2 regions of the Hymenobacter sp. NBH84 genome follow, and region 2 is predicted to be linked to the other one. Evidence: riboswitches for the same ligand, from Rfam matches in the RefSeq annotation. Region 2 holds a riboswitch; the other holds the start of a gene.
What was found. Region 2 has a riboswitch for thiamine pyrophosphate ahead of F1C16_RS14035 (TonB-dependent receptor). Riboswitches for the same ligand answer to the same signal wherever they lie in the genome.
Positions count from the first base shown of each region.

Region 1: it holds a riboswitch for thiamine pyrophosphate, as region 2 does, so the genes downstream of both, thiS (sulfur carrier protein ThiS) here and F1C16_RS14035 (TonB-dependent receptor) in region 2, are expected to answer to the same signal.

Region 1 covers NZ_CP043644.1:3,927,978-3,936,386, forward strand. The annotation lists gene thiH (2-iminoacetate synthase ThiH) at 1-582, opposite strand, end outside; gene F1C16_RS16530 (thiazole synthase) at 713-1,486, opposite strand; gene F1C16_RS16535 (thiamine phosphate synthase) at 1,483-2,109, opposite strand; gene F1C16_RS16540 (hydroxymethylpyrimidine/phosphomethylpyrimidine kinase) at 2,099-2,881, opposite strand; gene thiC (phosphomethylpyrimidine synthase ThiC) at 3,005-4,879, opposite strand; gene thiS (sulfur carrier protein ThiS) at 5,026-5,232, opposite strand; TPP riboswitch at 5,311-5,408, opposite strand; gene rlmN (23S rRNA (adenine(2503)-C(2))-methyltransferase RlmN) at 5,676-6,746, shown strand; gene F1C16_RS16560 (hypothetical protein) at 6,805-7,503, opposite strand; gene F1C16_RS16565 (hypothetical protein) at 7,562-8,409, opposite strand, start outside.
Region 2 covers NZ_CP043644.1:3,356,344-3,364,752, reverse strand. The annotation lists gene F1C16_RS14055 (AAA family ATPase) at 1-253, shown strand, start outside; gene F1C16_RS14050 (aldose 1-epimerase family protein) at 385-1,275, shown strand; gene F1C16_RS14045 (GNAT family N-acetyltransferase) at 1,440-1,850, shown strand; gene F1C16_RS14040 (hypothetical protein) at 1,977-2,213, opposite strand; TPP riboswitch at 2,427-2,534, shown strand; gene F1C16_RS14035 (TonB-dependent receptor) at 2,599-5,079, shown strand; gene F1C16_RS23035 (hypothetical protein) at 5,271-5,927, opposite strand; gene F1C16_RS23030 (APC family permease) at 5,920-7,008, opposite strand; gene F1C16_RS14025 (IS1595 family transposase) at 7,155-7,832, opposite strand; gene F1C16_RS14020 (acyl-CoA dehydrogenase family protein) at 7,918-8,409, shown strand, end outside.

The sequences.
Region 1 (8,409 bases), 570 kb from region 2:
GGGGTGGTGCTTTTTGTAATCCTGCTGATGGTAGGTTTCCTGGTACACCAGCACTGTGTTCAACCCTGCCGGAATCAGCCGTTCGTAGTCCTCCTGATCCAGCGGCTGCACTTCCATTGAAAGGTGCGCGAAGTGCGGCCGCAGCGTGTGCAGGGCTTTCTCGAGGTAGTCAACGCCCACGGTTTGGTTGGCCTCGCCGGTTACCAGCAGCACGTGCTCGTAGCCCCACGCCTTCAGCACCTGCGCTTCCTGCAACATCTCCACGCTGCTGAGCGTGCGGCGGCGAATTTTATTATCAAGACTAAAGCCACAGTAGGTGCAGATGTTCTGGCACTCGTTGCTCAGATACAGCGGCACATAGAGCTGCACCGTATTGCCAAACCGCTTGCGCGTGAGCTGCTGGCTCTGGCGCGCCATCTGTTCCAGGTAGGGCACGGCGGCGAGCGAAATCAGGGCTTTGAAGTCCTCCAGCGTACGGCGCGGCGCGGCCAGGGCGCGTTCCACGTCGGCGGCGGTTTTGGCGTAGATGCTGGCTTTGACATCGTCCCAGTGGTGGGCCTCGAAAATCGGGCGGAAGCTCATGACTGTAGGTTTATGCAGACCGTCATGCTGAGCTTGTCGAAGCATCTCTACCGCTTCGTTGTAACGATAATTCAACGAAGCGGTAGAGATACTTCGACAAGCTCAGCATGACGGTCTTTTTCCGATGGTTCTAATCCAAAAACGCCGTCAGTGGCGAACTGGCCTCAGCGTGCGCCACCGGCGCGGCCAGCCGCGCCTCATAAGCCAGGCGGCCGGCTTCCACGGCCATCCGGAACGCGTGAGCCATCTGTACCGGCTGACCGGCCACGGCAATGGCCGTATTCACCAGCACTGCATCAGCCCCCATTTCCAGCGCCGCCGCCGCATGCGAGGGCGCGCCAATGCCGGCATCCACTACCACCGGCACCTTGCTCTGGCCAATGATAATTTCCAAGAACTCCCGCGTCAGCAGGCCCTTGTTCGAGCCGATAGGCGAACCGAGCGGCATCACGGCTGCTACGCCTACCTCTTCCAGCCGCTTGCACAGCACCGGGTCGGCGTGGATGTAGGGTAGCACCATGAAGCCCATTTTCACCAGCTCCTCGGCGGCGCGTAAGGTTTCCACCGGGTCGGGCAGCAGGTACTTGGGGTCGGGGTGAATTTCGAGTTTGAGCCAGTTGGTTTCCAGCGCCTCACGGGCCAGTTGGGCAGCAAATACGGCCTCCTTGGCCGTGCGCACGCCCGAGGTGTTAGGCAGCAGGTTGAACTGCGGGTGCGCCAAATGGCGCAGAATGTCGTCGTTCCTATCGGCCACATCGACGCGCTTCAGCGCCACCGTCACCAACTCCGAGCCGGAGGCCAGCAGGGCTTCTTCCATCAGCTGCGCCGAGCTAAATTTGCCCGTACCGGTGAACAGGCGCGAGGCAAACGTGCGGCCGGCAATAACAAGTGGTTGCGTTTTCATAAAGCAGAAACAGGAGCAGCCAAAGAGTTGATGAATTGCCTGGCCGCCACCGAAGGGTCAGCCGCGGCCGTAATGCCCCCCGATACCGCCACACCATGCAGGCCAGCTGCCAGCAGCGGCGCCACATCGGCCAGCGTAATGCCACCAATGCCGATGACGGGGGTAGGAAAGCCAGCAGCACGGTGTTGCGCCAGCAGCGTTTCATAACCCGCCAGTCCCAAAATCGGGCTTAGCTTCTCCTTGGTCGTCGTGAAGCGAAACGGCCCCAACCCAATGTAGTCGACTCCAGCCGCCACCAGGCCTTCGATATCGACAAACGTGTTGGCCGTGCCGCCGATGATGAACTCCGGCCCAAGCAGGGTTCGGGCTTCGGTAGGCGGCATATCCTCCTTGCCCAGGTGTACGCCATCGGCGCCAATTTCCAGCGCCAGCTGCGGGTTGTCGTTGAGAATGAACGTGGCACCGTGGCGGCGGCAAATGGCCTGCGTATCCAGCGCCAGTTGCTTCCATTCGAGGTAGGGCGTGTTCTTCACGCGCAACTGCACCCAGCGCACGCCACCAAGGCAGGCTCGCTCGGCTTGCTCGGGGGAGGTAGTGATATAGTGAAGATTACTAATTTGCATACTCGTGTTCGTTCTGAAAATGATACCCCAGCAGCGTCTCGTTGCTAGCCAGCACCCGCGCCGTGTACGCCTTGCCCGATCGGCAGGCCTCCACCAACGACTCGCCCCGCGCCAGCCCCGCCACAATGGCCGCCGACAACACGCAGCCACTGCCGTGCTTTTCGCCGTGGGGTAGGCGCGCCGCCGAAAAACGCGCTACCTCTTCCCCCTTCTGATACAGCACATCGGTAGCTTCAGAGCCCTCGGCGTGGCCGCCTTTCAGCAACACCGAGCAGTAGGCACTCACGACGGCGGCTGCTTCTTCGGCGGTGGCGGCGGCCGGCCACAAGCGCCGCATCTCGGGTTGATTAGGCGTAATCAGGGCTAGGGCGGTGCAGACTTCTGCCACCAACTCCGGCGCCGGACCGGCGTGAAAGTCGTAGCCGGCGCTGGCCTTCAGCACCGGGTCCCACACCACACCAATAGCCGGGCTTTGCGCCCGTAACCACCGAAGCAGTTCCGGCAACTCAGCCAGACTTTCTACCAGTCCAATCTTCGCCCACCCTACCCCGAAGCGCTCTAGTAGCGGCCGGGCTTGCGCCTGAATGTCGGCAAGCGGCATCCATTGCACGCGCTCAAACTGCACGTCGCTCTGTACCGTGAGGGCCGTGCACACGCCAAAGCCGTACACGCCGCGCTGCTCGAAGGTCTTGCAGTCGGCCAGCAAGCCGGCCCCGCCGCTGGGGTCGAAACCGGCAAGGCTGAGAACGTAGGGGCGAGGTGGTTGAGGCATTGTTTTTTCTGTCATTCTGAGCTTGCGAAGGACCTTCTCATGCGTGAACGACCTTGCATGAGCTAGTTGCTATCTGATATGAGAAGGTCCTTCGCAAGCTCAGGATGACAGATGGAGTTTTGGTTATAAATAAATCTCGCTGCCCTTTTCCACGAACTCTCGCGACTTTTCCACCATGCCTTTCGTCAGTGCCTCAGCGGCGGTGAGGTCCTGTTTGGCGGCGAAGTCACGGACTTCCTGCGTGATTTTCATGGAGCAGAAATGCGGGCCGCACATGGAGCAGAAGTGCGCCACTTTGGCGCCGTCGGCGGGTAGGGTTTCGTCGTGGTACTCGCGGGCAGTGTCGGGGTCCAGGCTTAGGTTGAACTGGTCTTCCCAGCGGAACTCGAAGCGGGCTTTGCTCAGGGCATTGTCGCGGTATTGGGCTCCCGGGTGGCCTTTGGCAAGGTCGGCGGCGTGGGCGGCAATCTTGTAGGCAATCACGCCGTCCTTCACGTCCTGCTTGTTGGGTAGACCCAGGTGCTCTTTGGGCGTCACATAGCACAGCATAGCCGTGCCGAACCAGCCAATCATGGCTGCCCCAATGGCCGAGGTGATATGGTCGTAGCCGGGGGCAATGTCGGTGGTCAGCGGGCCGAGGGTGTAGAAAGGCGCCCCGTGGCACTCCTTCAACTGCTTGTTCATGTTCTCCTTAATTAGATGCATGGGCACGTGGCCGGGGCCTTCGATCATCACCTGCACGTCGTGCTTCCAGGCAATTTTGGTTAGCTCGCCCAACGTTTCCAACTCAGCAAACTGCGCCTCGTCGTTGGCGTCGGCAATGGAGCCGGGGCGCAGGCCGTCGCCCAGCGAGAAGGCCACGTCGTAAGCCTTCATAATTTCGCAGATTTCCTCGAAGTGCGTGTAAAGGAAGCTCTCTTGGTGGTGAGCCAGGCACCACTTCGCCATAATCGAACCACCCCGCGACACAATACCGGTCACGCGCTTCGCCGTCATCGGAATGTAGGGTAGGCGCACGCCGGCGTGGATGGTGAAGTAGTCCACGCCCTGCTCGGCCTGCTCGATGAGCGTGTCGCGGAACAGCTCCCAGGTCAGGTCTTCGGCCTTGCCGTTCACCTTTTCCAGGGCCTGGTAGATGGGCACTGTGCCCACCGGCACCGGGCAATTGCGGATAATCCATTCCCGCGTTTCGTGGATGTTCTTGCCGGTGCTCAGGTCCATCAGCGTATCGCCGCCCCAGCGGCAGCTCCATACGGCCTTATCTACCTCTTCCTCAATGCTCGACGTCACGGCCGAGTTGCCGATGTTGGTGTTGATTTTCACCAAGAAGTTGCGCCCGATAATCATCGGCTCGCTTTCCGGGTGGTTGATGTTACACGGAATCACGGCCCTACCCGCCGCTACCTCCTGGCGCACAAACTCCGGCGTGATATGGCCCTTCGGTGTATTAGCGCCAAAGCTATGGCCGGGGTGCTGCACCCGTAGCGCATCATCGGCGGCTAGTTGGTCGATGCGCTGGTTTTCCCGAATGGCGATGTATTCCATCTCGGGCGTAATGATGCCCTGCTTGGCATAGTGCATCTGCGACACGTTGCGGCCCGCTTTGGCGCGCAACGGCAGCCGGATGTGCTCAAAACGCAGGTGGTCCAACGCGGTATCGGCGGCGCGCTGCTGCCCGTATTCCGACGAGGTGCCGGGTAGCATTTCCACATCTTCCCTACCCAAAATCCACTCTTCGCGCAGGCGTGGTAGGCCTTTTTTCAGGTCGATTTCCACGTTGGGGTCAGTGTAGGGGCCGCTGGTGTCGTACACCGTCACGGGCGGGTTTTGCTCGGTGGGGTTCGTGAAGTCGAACTGGCGCTTGGTGTCACTCAGCATGATTTCGCGCATCGCCACCCGAATGTTGGGGTAGAGCTGGCCGGGAACGTAGAGTTTGCGCGAGCCAGTAAGCGGCTGGCGCTCCACCAGCGTCTGCTGGGGTGCTTGGTCTTGTTTCATAAAATCTGGGATGGTTGACGGTTACCTGTCTGTTTGTCATCCTGAGCGCAGCGAAGGACCTTCTCACGGGAGAACGACCTTGCGTGAGATAGTCACTATCTCCCGTGAGAAGGTCCTTCGCTGCGCTCAGGGTGACAGACGCGCCCCTACCCGCCCTGCGTGGCGCGGATAACAGTGATGCGGTCTTGGGCACGCAATTGGTGGCGCATCCACTCGGCGCGGGGCACCACGGCGTCGTTCACGGCCACGGCAATGCCGCGCTGTTCGGCGAGCTGCAAATCGAGGAGGGTATCAGCCAGCGTGGGGGTAGGCAGGCAGGATTCGTGCGGTTTATTGTTGACATAGAGAAGCATACAAGCAACGGGTAGTTGGTTGGCTGTCAGAAACAATAAACTCTAGGTGGCGCACGCCCGTGCGGGCCCAAGGAGGCGTCCGCTTCTTGCACTTTTCCCTTCGCCAGCATTACCTGGATCAGGTTCCAAGGGTATTTCTCAGTCCCGCTCGTAGCAGAACACCCCTAAAGTTTAGGCCGGTAAGGTAGGCGTTATTTTGAGGAATGCACCACGGTAGGCAGTTATAAAATTCGGGCTATACGTTTCCAAAACGGACATAGGCACAAGGTAGCGCCACAACCTACTGCGTCTCACCACTGACCAAATGGAACTGCACCAGCCTACCAACAGTCGCACCAATACGACACAATAGGTTGTGTCTCTACCCTGTACACAACTAAAAGCTAGTAGAAGTCGAAGATTTTCGGGAACCCAACCGCCGCGCATGTTGTATCTTTGCGGTTATGATAGAGCTGCCCGTAGTTTCCAAGCGCGACATTCGCAAAGTCTCCGCCGACGACCTGAAAACCTTCATGGTCGAGCACGGCGAAAAGCCCTTCCGTGCCAAGCAGGTGACGGAGTGGTTGTGGAAAAACACGGCCGGCTCCTTCGAAGAGATGAACAATATCTCGCTGGCTACCCGCGAGTTGCTGGCCCGTCACTTCGTCATCAATGGTGTGCAAGTGCAGAACAAGCAGCTCTCCAACGACGGCACCATCAAGTCGGCTTTCCGGCTGTATGATGGCAACGTGGTAGAAGGCGTGCTCATCCCCCACGACACGCGCATGACGGCTTGCATCTCGTCGCAGGTAGGCTGCTCGCTCACGTGCAAGTTTTGCGCTACCGGCTACATGGACCGCAAGCGCAACCTCGACGCGGCCGAAATCTACGATCAGGTAGTACGCATCCGGGAGCAGTGCGAGGCGCAGTACGGCACGCCGCTCACCAACATCGTGTACATGGGCATGGGCGAGCCGCTGCTGAACTATGCCAACGTAGTGGAAAGCGTGCGCCGCATCACTGCCCCCGATGGCCTGAATATGGCCCCGCGCCGCATCACCATCAGCACGGCCGGCATTGCCAAGATGATCAAGAAGCTGGCCGACGACGACGTGAAGGCCAACCTGGCCCTCTCCCTGCACGCCCCCAACGATACCAAGCGCAACGAAATCATGCCTATCAACGAGGCCAACTCCCTGGCCGCGCTGAAGGACGCGTTGCAGTACTACCACCAGAAAACCGGCCGTAAAGTAACTTACGAGTACATCGTATTCGAGAGCTTCAACGACACGTTGCAAGACGCCGAGGAGCTGTTTCAGATTTCGAAGTGGCTACCCTGCAAGGTGAACCTGATTGAGTATAACCCCATCGAAAACGCCGACTACATCAACACCGCCGACGATAAGCTGGTGGCTTTCCACAAGTACCTCGCCGACCGGGGCGTGCAAACCAACGTGCGCCGCTCACGCGGTAAAGATATCGACGCGGCCTGCGGACAGCTGGCAGTGAAGGAGAAGGCGGAAGCCGTTGCGTAGTAAAGCGCAATTCTTGAACAAGAAGGCCGCTGGTAGCAACTACCAGCGGCCTTCTTGTTTATTTCGCATCCGTTCCGCGCAGCAACAGAAGCGTTTGCAGACAGTGTTGCTGCATGTACTGGGTAATTCGGTTACTCAATAAATCTACAACCATCTGACTATTACCATCTGAGCCGTATACCTGCATAATCTGAGGGCCGCGCTTTGTAAGAGAAGCAGTATATTCTTGGTGAAAAAGCTCCAGGCATTCGGCAGACGTTTTGCCCTGTAAACGTCCTGTTTTCTGTAAAGCGGCCAGACGCTGACACAGCTCATCGCCCCATTCTTGTATAAGCGCTTGTTCGGCGGGGGTAGGCTCAGCACTCCGTGCGCCTGCAAACCGACCATAAAGCATGGTAGCATCTGGACACGTTCTGACCAGTTGCACCGAAACCAGAGTCGCTAAACTCCCTAATAGCTGTTCGTAGGCTCCTGGCACGTTACTCCGTCGCGCTACCTGTCGGATAGTGCTTTCTCTCCGTTTGATTGTCGCTAGTAGTATTTTTTCGAAAGTGTCCTGCGCTTGCGGAGGACGCATGGTAGCGAAGGAGTCCTGTTGTTTGTCGGCAGCCATTTGCTGGCATGCTTCAGCAGCAATCTGCTTGATAAGTTGCGTTTGACCCGAAATAGAATCGGGAGCTGTTGGCGACGTGCCAGCATAGCATGTAATACACCACGAAAAGGAGAGTAAGAAGGAACAGAAGGATAGTGACTTCATAAAGTAAAGTAGAATGCGAATATGCTACGTCAAGCACGACAATTATTACGGCTACTACTCACCGTACTCGCCCAAAACGATAGGCTACTTCTAAGTAAGCCGGCAAAATAGGTATGCCTGTACCGTAGATAAAACCTAGACTTCCACTGACACGGGCGGCTGACACTCGGGCGCCTACCAACCCGGCTAGAAAGCCATCGGTAATATAGGTTTCATTCAGCAGCGAAAACCGTCGGGAAATGCGGGTGGCTCCACCCACCAACACAACTGGTGAGGCATCAACATCACCGCTTCCAACCAGATACCCCAGGCCCAGCGTTGCATTATTGTCGGCGGTACCATAGGTGCCCACACCGTAGGCAATACCTCCCCCAGAGCCAAATGCAAAGGCATAAAGCAGCCCTCCGCCCACGTGAAACTTCTCGCTAATCGGCACCGAAACTTTCGGCGTAATGGCGAATACGTTGAGGCCTACCCCTGGAAGGGCGGGAATCAGCGCCCCGATTGAGATGTGGTCCGTGATGCCGTAGTTGGCACCGAGCAATACAATGTTGATATCCTGCACGTAGCCTTCACCCCTGCGCAAATTGCGGGCTGTAGGTGCGAAAAACATGCGCGTACCATTGCCCACGGGCTCCCAGCCTTTGCGCAGCTGCGTTTCAGAAAGCAACTGCATACTGCGAATATTGCTCTTCTGAATCGAAACCCGACCAATATCCTGGGCATCAAACTCTAACTCGTTATCGCTGCGTGCCAGCAACACCCCTACGAAACTGGTACCGGAACGCAGCTCCACCGAGTAGGTACCTCCAATGGAGTCGCCAGCTACTGCGTTCCGGGCGCCATACTGCTGCAACTCCTGACTACGCCCCTCAATCTGACGGCGAACATCTTGCAACTCGCTTT
Region 2 (8,409 bases):
GTGTCCTACCTGGATTACCGACCACCTGCACCAACATCCCCACGACTTGACCTTACTGCTCGACGTGGACCTGCCCTGGGAGCCCGACCCCCTGCGCGAACACCCGGACCCCGCGCAGCGTCAGTATTTCTATGAGTGGTACCGGCGGGAATTGCAGGGCATACCCAGCCAATTTGTGGAAGTAGGTGGGCCGCCGACTGAGCGGCTGGCACGGGCTGTAGCGGCAGTGGATGCGTTGCTGCGGAATAGTTAGTAAGCGCCGATCTGCGTATACATTACTACGGCTATACTAATGAGAACGTCATTTCTCGACAAGCTCGAAATGACGTTCTGGATACAAACGTTCTTTCGAAAGCCCCATAGCTCATATCCCTACCCCAACCCATGCAACACACGCTCATCAACGACCACTGCCGCGTCACGATCAACACCAAAGGAGCCGAGCTGGCTAGCTTCGTCCGTACCGATTCGCAACAGAACCCGCCTGAGCTGGAATATATGTGGCAGGCCGACCCGGCCGTGTGGGGCCGCCACGCGCCGGTGCTGTTCCCTATCGTTGGCAAGCTGCCGCAGGACACTTACCTGCATCAGAGCAAAGAGTATAAATTGCCCCAACACGGCTTCGCCCGTGACCGGGAATTTGCCTTGGTACAGCAAACGGAAACCGAACTGACATTTGAGTTACACGCCGACGAACAGAGCAAGCAGGTATACCCCTTCGATTTTGTGCTGCGGATTTCCTACCACCTGCACGAGCTAACCCTGGACGTGCGCTGGCAAGTGCTGAACCCCGCCACCAATCAGGAGCTGCTGTTCAGCATCGGGGCACACCCGGCGTTCCGGTGCCCGCTGCTGCCTGGCGAAACGTTTGAGGACTACACTTTCCATTTCGACCACCCCGTTACGTTCGAGCGGTACTTGCTGCAAGGCGGCCTACTCTCCGGCGAAACGGAGCCAGTGCTAAATCAGCAAACCGAGCTGCCGCTGACGTACGACTTGTTCAAAGACGATGCGCTGGTGCTCAAGCATTTCGACTTTTCTACCATTACGCTGCGCAATTCCCGCTCCGACCGCGCCGTGCGTCTGCGCTTCGACGGCTTTCCCTACCTCGGCCTCTGGACCAAAGGCCCCGGCGCCGAGTTTGTGTGTGTAGAGCCCTGGCAAGGCATTGCCAGCACAGTAGGTACCCCCGTGGAACTAGCTGATAAGGAAGGTATTCTGACCTTGGCTCCCGGCCAGGAGTTCAATGCCGCGTATTCTATTGCTGTGCAGTAAATTCATTTCTCTGTCATCCTCTTTTTCCCTGTCATCCTGAGCTTGCGAAGGACCTTCTCACGCTAGAACAACCGACATAACAATGACTCGTTCTCACGTAAGAAAGTCCTTCGCTTCACTCAGGATGACAGAGAAAAAACATTCAACTACCTAGTAGCTCGCGCATGCATATCCAACCTATCACCCCCGAGCAAACCCACGCCCTGCGCCACCAGGTACTGTGGCCCGACAAACCGTTGGCATACGTGCAACTGCCGGAAGATGCTGATGGACACCATTTTGGGGTGTTTGAAGGAGAGAACCTGGTAGCGGTGATTTCGTTGTTTGTGGATGCGCGGGGCGAGGCGCGGTTTCGCAAGTTTGCTACCCAACCCGATTTCCAGGGGCAGGGCATTGGCACGGCGCTGCTCACGCACGTGCTAGGCGAGGCCATTCGCTTGGGCGCACACGTCATTTGGTGCAACTCGCGCCAGTCGGCCGCTGATTTTTACCGGCGTTTTGGGATGGAGCCGGAAAGGGAGGTATTCTATAAAGGTCCGATTCCGTACGTGCGGATGCAGCGCCGCTTGCCGTAGCGTCCGCCCTGAGGGGCTTACACGCAAAGAACCCCTTTTGAGGGTAGGCTCTCTCTTTCAGCCACGAATTGAGAGAAAGCCAGCCCACTAGAAGGGGTTCTTGTTTTTTGAGGGGAAAGCCAGCGGCTACACCAGCGGTGCGGCCGGGCGCGTGGGTACGCCCCGGTTGTAATCGGGCTCCCAATCGTTGATGGGGCGGGTGATGCCGGGCGGCAAATCTAGGTCGGGTAGGCCGTCGTCGAGGGGCTCGCCGCCTTCGTCGTCGTTATCGGGGTAGGGGGGACGTAGGAAACGCCGCTTGGGCATCACCAGGAAATACGCCAGTACGGCAAAGACCAGAAGGGTATAGATCAGACTGATCATGGCGGAAGCAGGTGGGTGAATCGACGAGGGAAAGGACGACGAAAGACTACTGTCAGTCAGTTAACTAACGGCAGTCGGGGCCGAGTTGTTTTCGGAAAAAGTCACTTTTTCAACCCCTCCGCCCGCGTCTACCCAAGATACGAAGTTCTGGCGCGAAAGAAAAATAGCCGCGTGCTTCTGCTTGTAACTGGCCGGTGCAGCGCCTACTTTTGCTGCATAGTTTAGGGGTGCTACCCCGCCTATTGGCGGCCAGTGGCTGAGATCATACCCATTGAACCTGATCCGGATAATGCCGGCGAAGGGAACAGACGATCCGCGAACGTGAAAACCCGAGTGGTGCCGACCCCTGGCACCGGGCCCGTTCCACTTTTCTGCTTTTGCATTCTTGAAAAATGTACTGGTTTTGGGCACCGCGCTGTTGGCGCTGCCCGTAGCGGCCTGGGCGCAAGGTCCCGTGTCCGGCATCATCACCGATGCCCGCACAGGCACGCCGCTACCCGGCGCTACCGTACTGCTCGACGGCGCTACCGGCGTGGTAACCGACGCGGCCGGCGGCTTCTCCCTACCCGCTGTGCCAGCTGGCGCACACACGCTCCGCATCACGTTTGTGGGCTACGACCCCATCACGCGCACCGTGCAGGGGCAAGCCACCGCGCAGCGCCTCACAGTGCCGTTGCAGACCGGCGGTGTGCTCACCGGCGAGGCCCTCGTAACGGCCCAACGCGCCAACGAGCGCACGGCCACCGCCTACACCAACCTGGGCAAGGAAGACCTAGCCAAGCGCAACTTCGGCCAAGACCTGCCCTACCTGCTCGACCAAACGCCTTCGGTGGTGGTCAATTCCGATGCCGGGGCGGGCGTGGGCTACACCGATATCCGTATTCGGGGCACCAGCAACACGGGTATCAACATGACCATCAACGGGGTGCCGCTGAACGATGCGGAGTCGCACGGGTCGTTTTTGGTGAATTTGCCGGATCTGGCGTCTTCCGTTAATTCCTTGCAGGTGCAGCGGGGGGTAGGTACCAGTCAGAACGGCGGCGCGGCCTTCGGAGCCAGCATCAACATCTCTACCCTGGATGTGCGCCGCGAGGCCTACGCCGAAACGCAAAACACCTACGGCTCTTTTAACACCTGGAAAAACAACGTGCAGTTTGGCACCGGCCTGATTAATGGCCACTTCACGGTAGATGGCCGCCTGTCGCGCATTGCCACGGATGGCTATATGAATCGAGCGTCGTCGGATTTGAAGTCGTACTACTTTGCGGCGGGCTACCAGGGCAAGAATACCATGCTGAAGTTCATTACCTTCTCGGGCCGCGAGAAAACCTACCAGGCCTGGAACGGTGTGCCCGAACCGGCCATTACTGGCAACCAGACTCTGCTTCAGAACTACATCGACAACGGCGAGCTGAGCGAAGCTGATGCCGAGCGCGTGCGCCGCGAGGGTAGGCGCTACAGCTACTACACCTACGACAACCAAACCGACAACTACCAGCAAAACCACTATCAACTGCACCTTTCCCAGCAGTTGGGTCCCGACTGGAACGTGGGCGCGGCCCTGCACCTTACGCGCGGTTTTGGCTACTACGAGAGCTACCGCGCCCGCCGCCGCTTCACCGATTATGGCTTGCAAAACGTGATTATCGGCGGCGATACCATCACGCGCACCAACCTAGTAGACCGCAAATGGCTGGATAATTACTTCTACGGCGGCACCTTCGCGCTCAACTACCAGCCCCGCGATGGCAAGCTGCAAGCCAACATAGGCGGCGCCTGGAATCAGTTTGATAACGACCACTACGGCGAAGTGATTTGGGCGCAGTACGCTTCCAACAGCACCATTCGCCAGCGCTACTACTTCAACAACGCCCGCAAAACCGACTACAACGCCTACGCCCGCGCCACCTGGCAAGTGCTACCCAAGTTGGGCGTGTACGGCGACATGCAGGTGCGCCACATCACGTATACTATTGATGGCGTGGAGGATGAGCAGAACGACGTGCGCACCCGCGCCCGCTACACGTTCTTCAACCCCAAAGCCGGCGCTACCTTCGCCCTGGCCGAAGGGCAGCAGCTCTACGCCAGCTTTGCCGTGGGCCAACGCGAGCCCGTACGCTCCGACTTCACCGACCGTCCTGCCGGCGATGTAGGCGCTAAAGCCGAGCGCCTCAACGACTGGGAGGGCGGCTACCGCTTCACTCGCGCCAATGGTCGATTGTTAGGCTTTCCAGCCACCGTGCGCGTTGAGATTAACGGGTTTTATATGAGCTACCGCAACCAGTTGGTAGCCACCGGCCAGCTCAACGATGTGGGCACGCCTCTGCGGACTAATGTAGCTCGTAGCTACCGGCGTGGGGTAGAGCTAACGGAGTTTGCCTCTATCAATGATAAGCTAAGCCTGAGCAGCACGCTCACGGTCAGCCAAAACCGCATTCTGAATTATCAGGGCATCAGTTACGACGCTGATTACAACCCCGTGACGGAAGCGCCGCGCACGAGCACCATTTCCTACTCGCCTTCGGTAGTATCGGCGCACACGCTGGAGGGGCAGCCGCTGCCGGGCCTGCGCCTGGCGCTGCTCTACAAAACCGTGAGCCGCCAGTACCTCGACAACACCACCAACGAGGACCGGCGCATCAAGCCCTACCAAGTGCTCGATTTCCGGGCGCGCTACACCATCCGGCCAAAGTTTGTGAAGGAAATTGAGTTGGGTTTGCTAGTAAATAACGTGCTAAACCGTCGCTACGTAGCCAACGGCTACACCTACAGCTACCTCGGCGCCAGCGGCGGCCTCGACACGTTCAACTGGTACTTCCCGCAGGCTACGCGTAATTTCCTAGCGTCGGTAGGCGTCAATTTCTAGACCACGGATTCGCTCGGATTTATCGGATGACACGAATTTCGTGGACGGTTTTCCTTTCCGAAAAAGCGCCCATTATCAACAAAAAAGCCTCGCAGTTTGCGAGGCTTTTTTGTTGTCTCCTGTACGGTGATAAGTTGGAGGAATCGTCCACAAAATCCGTGTCATCCAATAAATCCGAGCGAATCCGTGGTTCAGATAATCAAGCGCACGCCACCCAACTCAGAAATCTGGTAGGGGAACCGGTCGCCGGGAGAGCCGATGAACATGAAGTTTTTGGGGATGTTCCACTCCTGCGAGAGCTGGTCGATGAGGGCGGGTCCGAACTGGCCTTTGAGCGGTACAAAGTCAATCACGATTTCCTCGTAGGCACGGTCTAATACTTTAATATCTCGGAGCAAATCCTGGGAAAACGTTTCGCCCTCACGTAGCAGCGTCACAATTTTAAGACGGTTGGTAAACTCGTTTTCGACCACGTAGGACATGACTTTATTGAGGTTCGATACGTTGTCACCCTTGGTGAAGAATACGAATTCCTGGCGATTCAGCTCGTGTAGCTGCCGCTTAATGGTAACCTGCGTAAGGCGCGAAACGCGGGGCGAGTGTTTGGCAAACGACTCTGCGCCAGCTAGAATAAGGTTTAGAATGGCCGTGCGATTCAGCATGGCCGCCACCACTAGCATGGATGGCACGAAGTATTGCAGGAAAACCACTAAGTAATCGGGCCGGATGCGGATGTTGCCGTACAGCGCCGTGACAACGCCCACCAGCGCCAACGCCACCGTAACGACACCTGCGTACACCGGCCGGGGTAGGTTGGGCCGCTTGCGCTTGAGCAGGAAGTTACCCAACGCGAAAAAAGGCCATTACCGACAGAAACGAAATGGTATACACGCCCGCCAACGGCCCCAGCTCGCCGTTCGTAATCAGCAGAACCGATATACACAGCAGAAAGAAGGTAATGAGGATGATGTAGTTGCTTTGGCGCTTATTTTCTTTCAGAAAGAACTGGGGTAGGATGCGGTCCAGGGCCATGCGCTTCATCAGCCCGCTCACGCCCACAAAACTGGTGAGCACGGCACCGCTGAGCACCGCCACGGCATCCACCGAAATAAGGGTAGCCAGCCAAGGACCGCCAGTAGTGGTGCCGAGGTAGGAAAGCAAAGTTTCAGTGTGCTCACCCACCTCGCCTAGCGGCAGCGCAGCCACGGCCAGCAACGCCAGCAGGGGGTTGAACACCGTAACCACCACCCACATATTGCGCAGCGTTTTCTGAAATACGCCCTCAGCTTGCTCCTCCACAAAGTTGGCCGAGCTTTCAAAGCCCGAAATGCCCAGCATAGCCGCGCTGAAACCCAGGAAAAGCGCCGATGAGAGGCTCCCTTGCAACGGCATGTGCCAGTTTTCGACTAAAGTGCTCAGCCCATGCGTAAACAAATACCACCCTGTGACGCCCACCAGTAAGGTGAGTGAGAACAAATGCAGCACGAAAATGCCCACAGCCACCACCGCCGACTCAGAAATGCCTAGGATGGTGAGTAGTAGAAAAAAACCCAACAGCAGCACCGTGGCCGTGATGATAGGTAGGCCGTGCCAAAGCGTGTGCAGGTAGTGCATGGCCTCGGAGGCCGAAATAACGGCCGTAGCCATATAAGACAAGATAGTGAGGCAGGCGGCCACGGCCGCGTTGCGCTTGCTGGTAGTGTTCAAGAGCACGTTGTAGGCGCCCCCATTGAGGGGTAGGGCGCCCACGACCTCGCCATAAATGCGACGGAATAAGAACAGCACGCCTCCCACAATCAGCAGAGCTACCCACGCGTATTGGCCCGCATACGCAATAGCCAGTGCCGACACGTATAGGCAGGAAGAGGATATGTCGTTGCCACAGATAGCAGTGGCTTCCAATTCGTTTAGTTTTTTCTCGTGGCTCATCGGGTATAGCGTAGGAGGGGATAGAAGGTGTACGGGGGTAGTCGGGTAAAAGGTGGGAAAAGCTCGGCCGGCACTTGCTTCCTGCTTGGTTTACGGGAACAATTTGCCCCTTCGCAATTGCTTAGGGGCTTAGGAAGCAAAACTAATTAGAGGGGCTGTTGACGAAGCAATTTAAGTAAGAGTTTGTACAGGTCTTCGTGGCGATGATTGAAGCGAAACTCGGCCTCTTTCAAGTGTAGTAAAAACGTATGGTTGGGCACGCCCTTGAAGCGTTGCAGATGGGCTTTGGCAAAGCTCCAAAATGATTCAATCCCGTTGATATGCGAGGCTCCCTGGACAAACTCGTTCTGCCCATGATGCACCCGAAAATGACGGTCGTAGCCCACGTCCACCAAGCCATCATAGCCGCGCCAGCCATCGGTGTTGACCATCGCCGTGACATCAATCTTACCCCGAATAATAGCTTGCAGGGTCTTTTTCGAGCAATCCGGGACGATTTCCGTGTATACCTGAGCCCCGCGTTTGAACAGGCCAAAGACAATGGTTTTACCCCCCGCTCCCCGGCCCCGTTTGCCGCGTACGCGCCGCGGGCCGAAGTAGCTCTCGTCCAGTTCGACGGCCCCGTCCAGGTCAGCCGGCACCGGGCTGCAAGCTAGCAGCCGGTGGCGCAGGCGCAGGTATATGTCGTTGACCGCGCGTACGCTCAGACCCGTCAGCCGGGCCGCGTCCGAAGCCGTCAAATCCAGCGCGAAAAGACGCAACAAGTAGCGAAATTTGACCTCGGAAATTTTGCTGCACTTATAATAGCGGTTAGTTTGCTGCATAACAGGAAGTTATGCCCCATTCCTCGCTTTTTGCTTCCTAAGCCCCTTGCTTATATTTGACAACCAAACCCCACCCCGCTAGTCTATGTCTTCCCAAGCCGATATCCTCTCGCCCCAAAAGAAAGCCGACCGCGCCCACGGCTCCACCAATGCTGCTGGCTTCACCGACTATTTCGACCTCGACGGCCTGCTCACGGAGGAGCACAAGCTCATCCGCCAGACCATTCGGGACTTTGTGAAGCGGGAGATTTCGCCCAATATCGAGCGTTGGGCGCAGGAGGCGCATTTCCCCTCCGAAATCGTACGCAAGTTTGGTGAGGTAGGTGCCTTCGGTCCTACCATCCCCACAGAGTACGGCGGCGGTGGCCTCGATTATATCAGCTACGGCCTGATTATGCAGGAAATCGAGCGCGGCGACTCGGGTATGCGCTCCACGGCCTCGGTGCAGGGCTCGTTGGTGATGTTCCCGATTTACCAATACGGTTCGGAAGAGCAGAAGCAGAAGTTCCTACCCAAACTGGCCTCGGGCGAATGGCTGGGCTGCTTCGGCCTGACGGAACCCGACCACGGCTCTAAC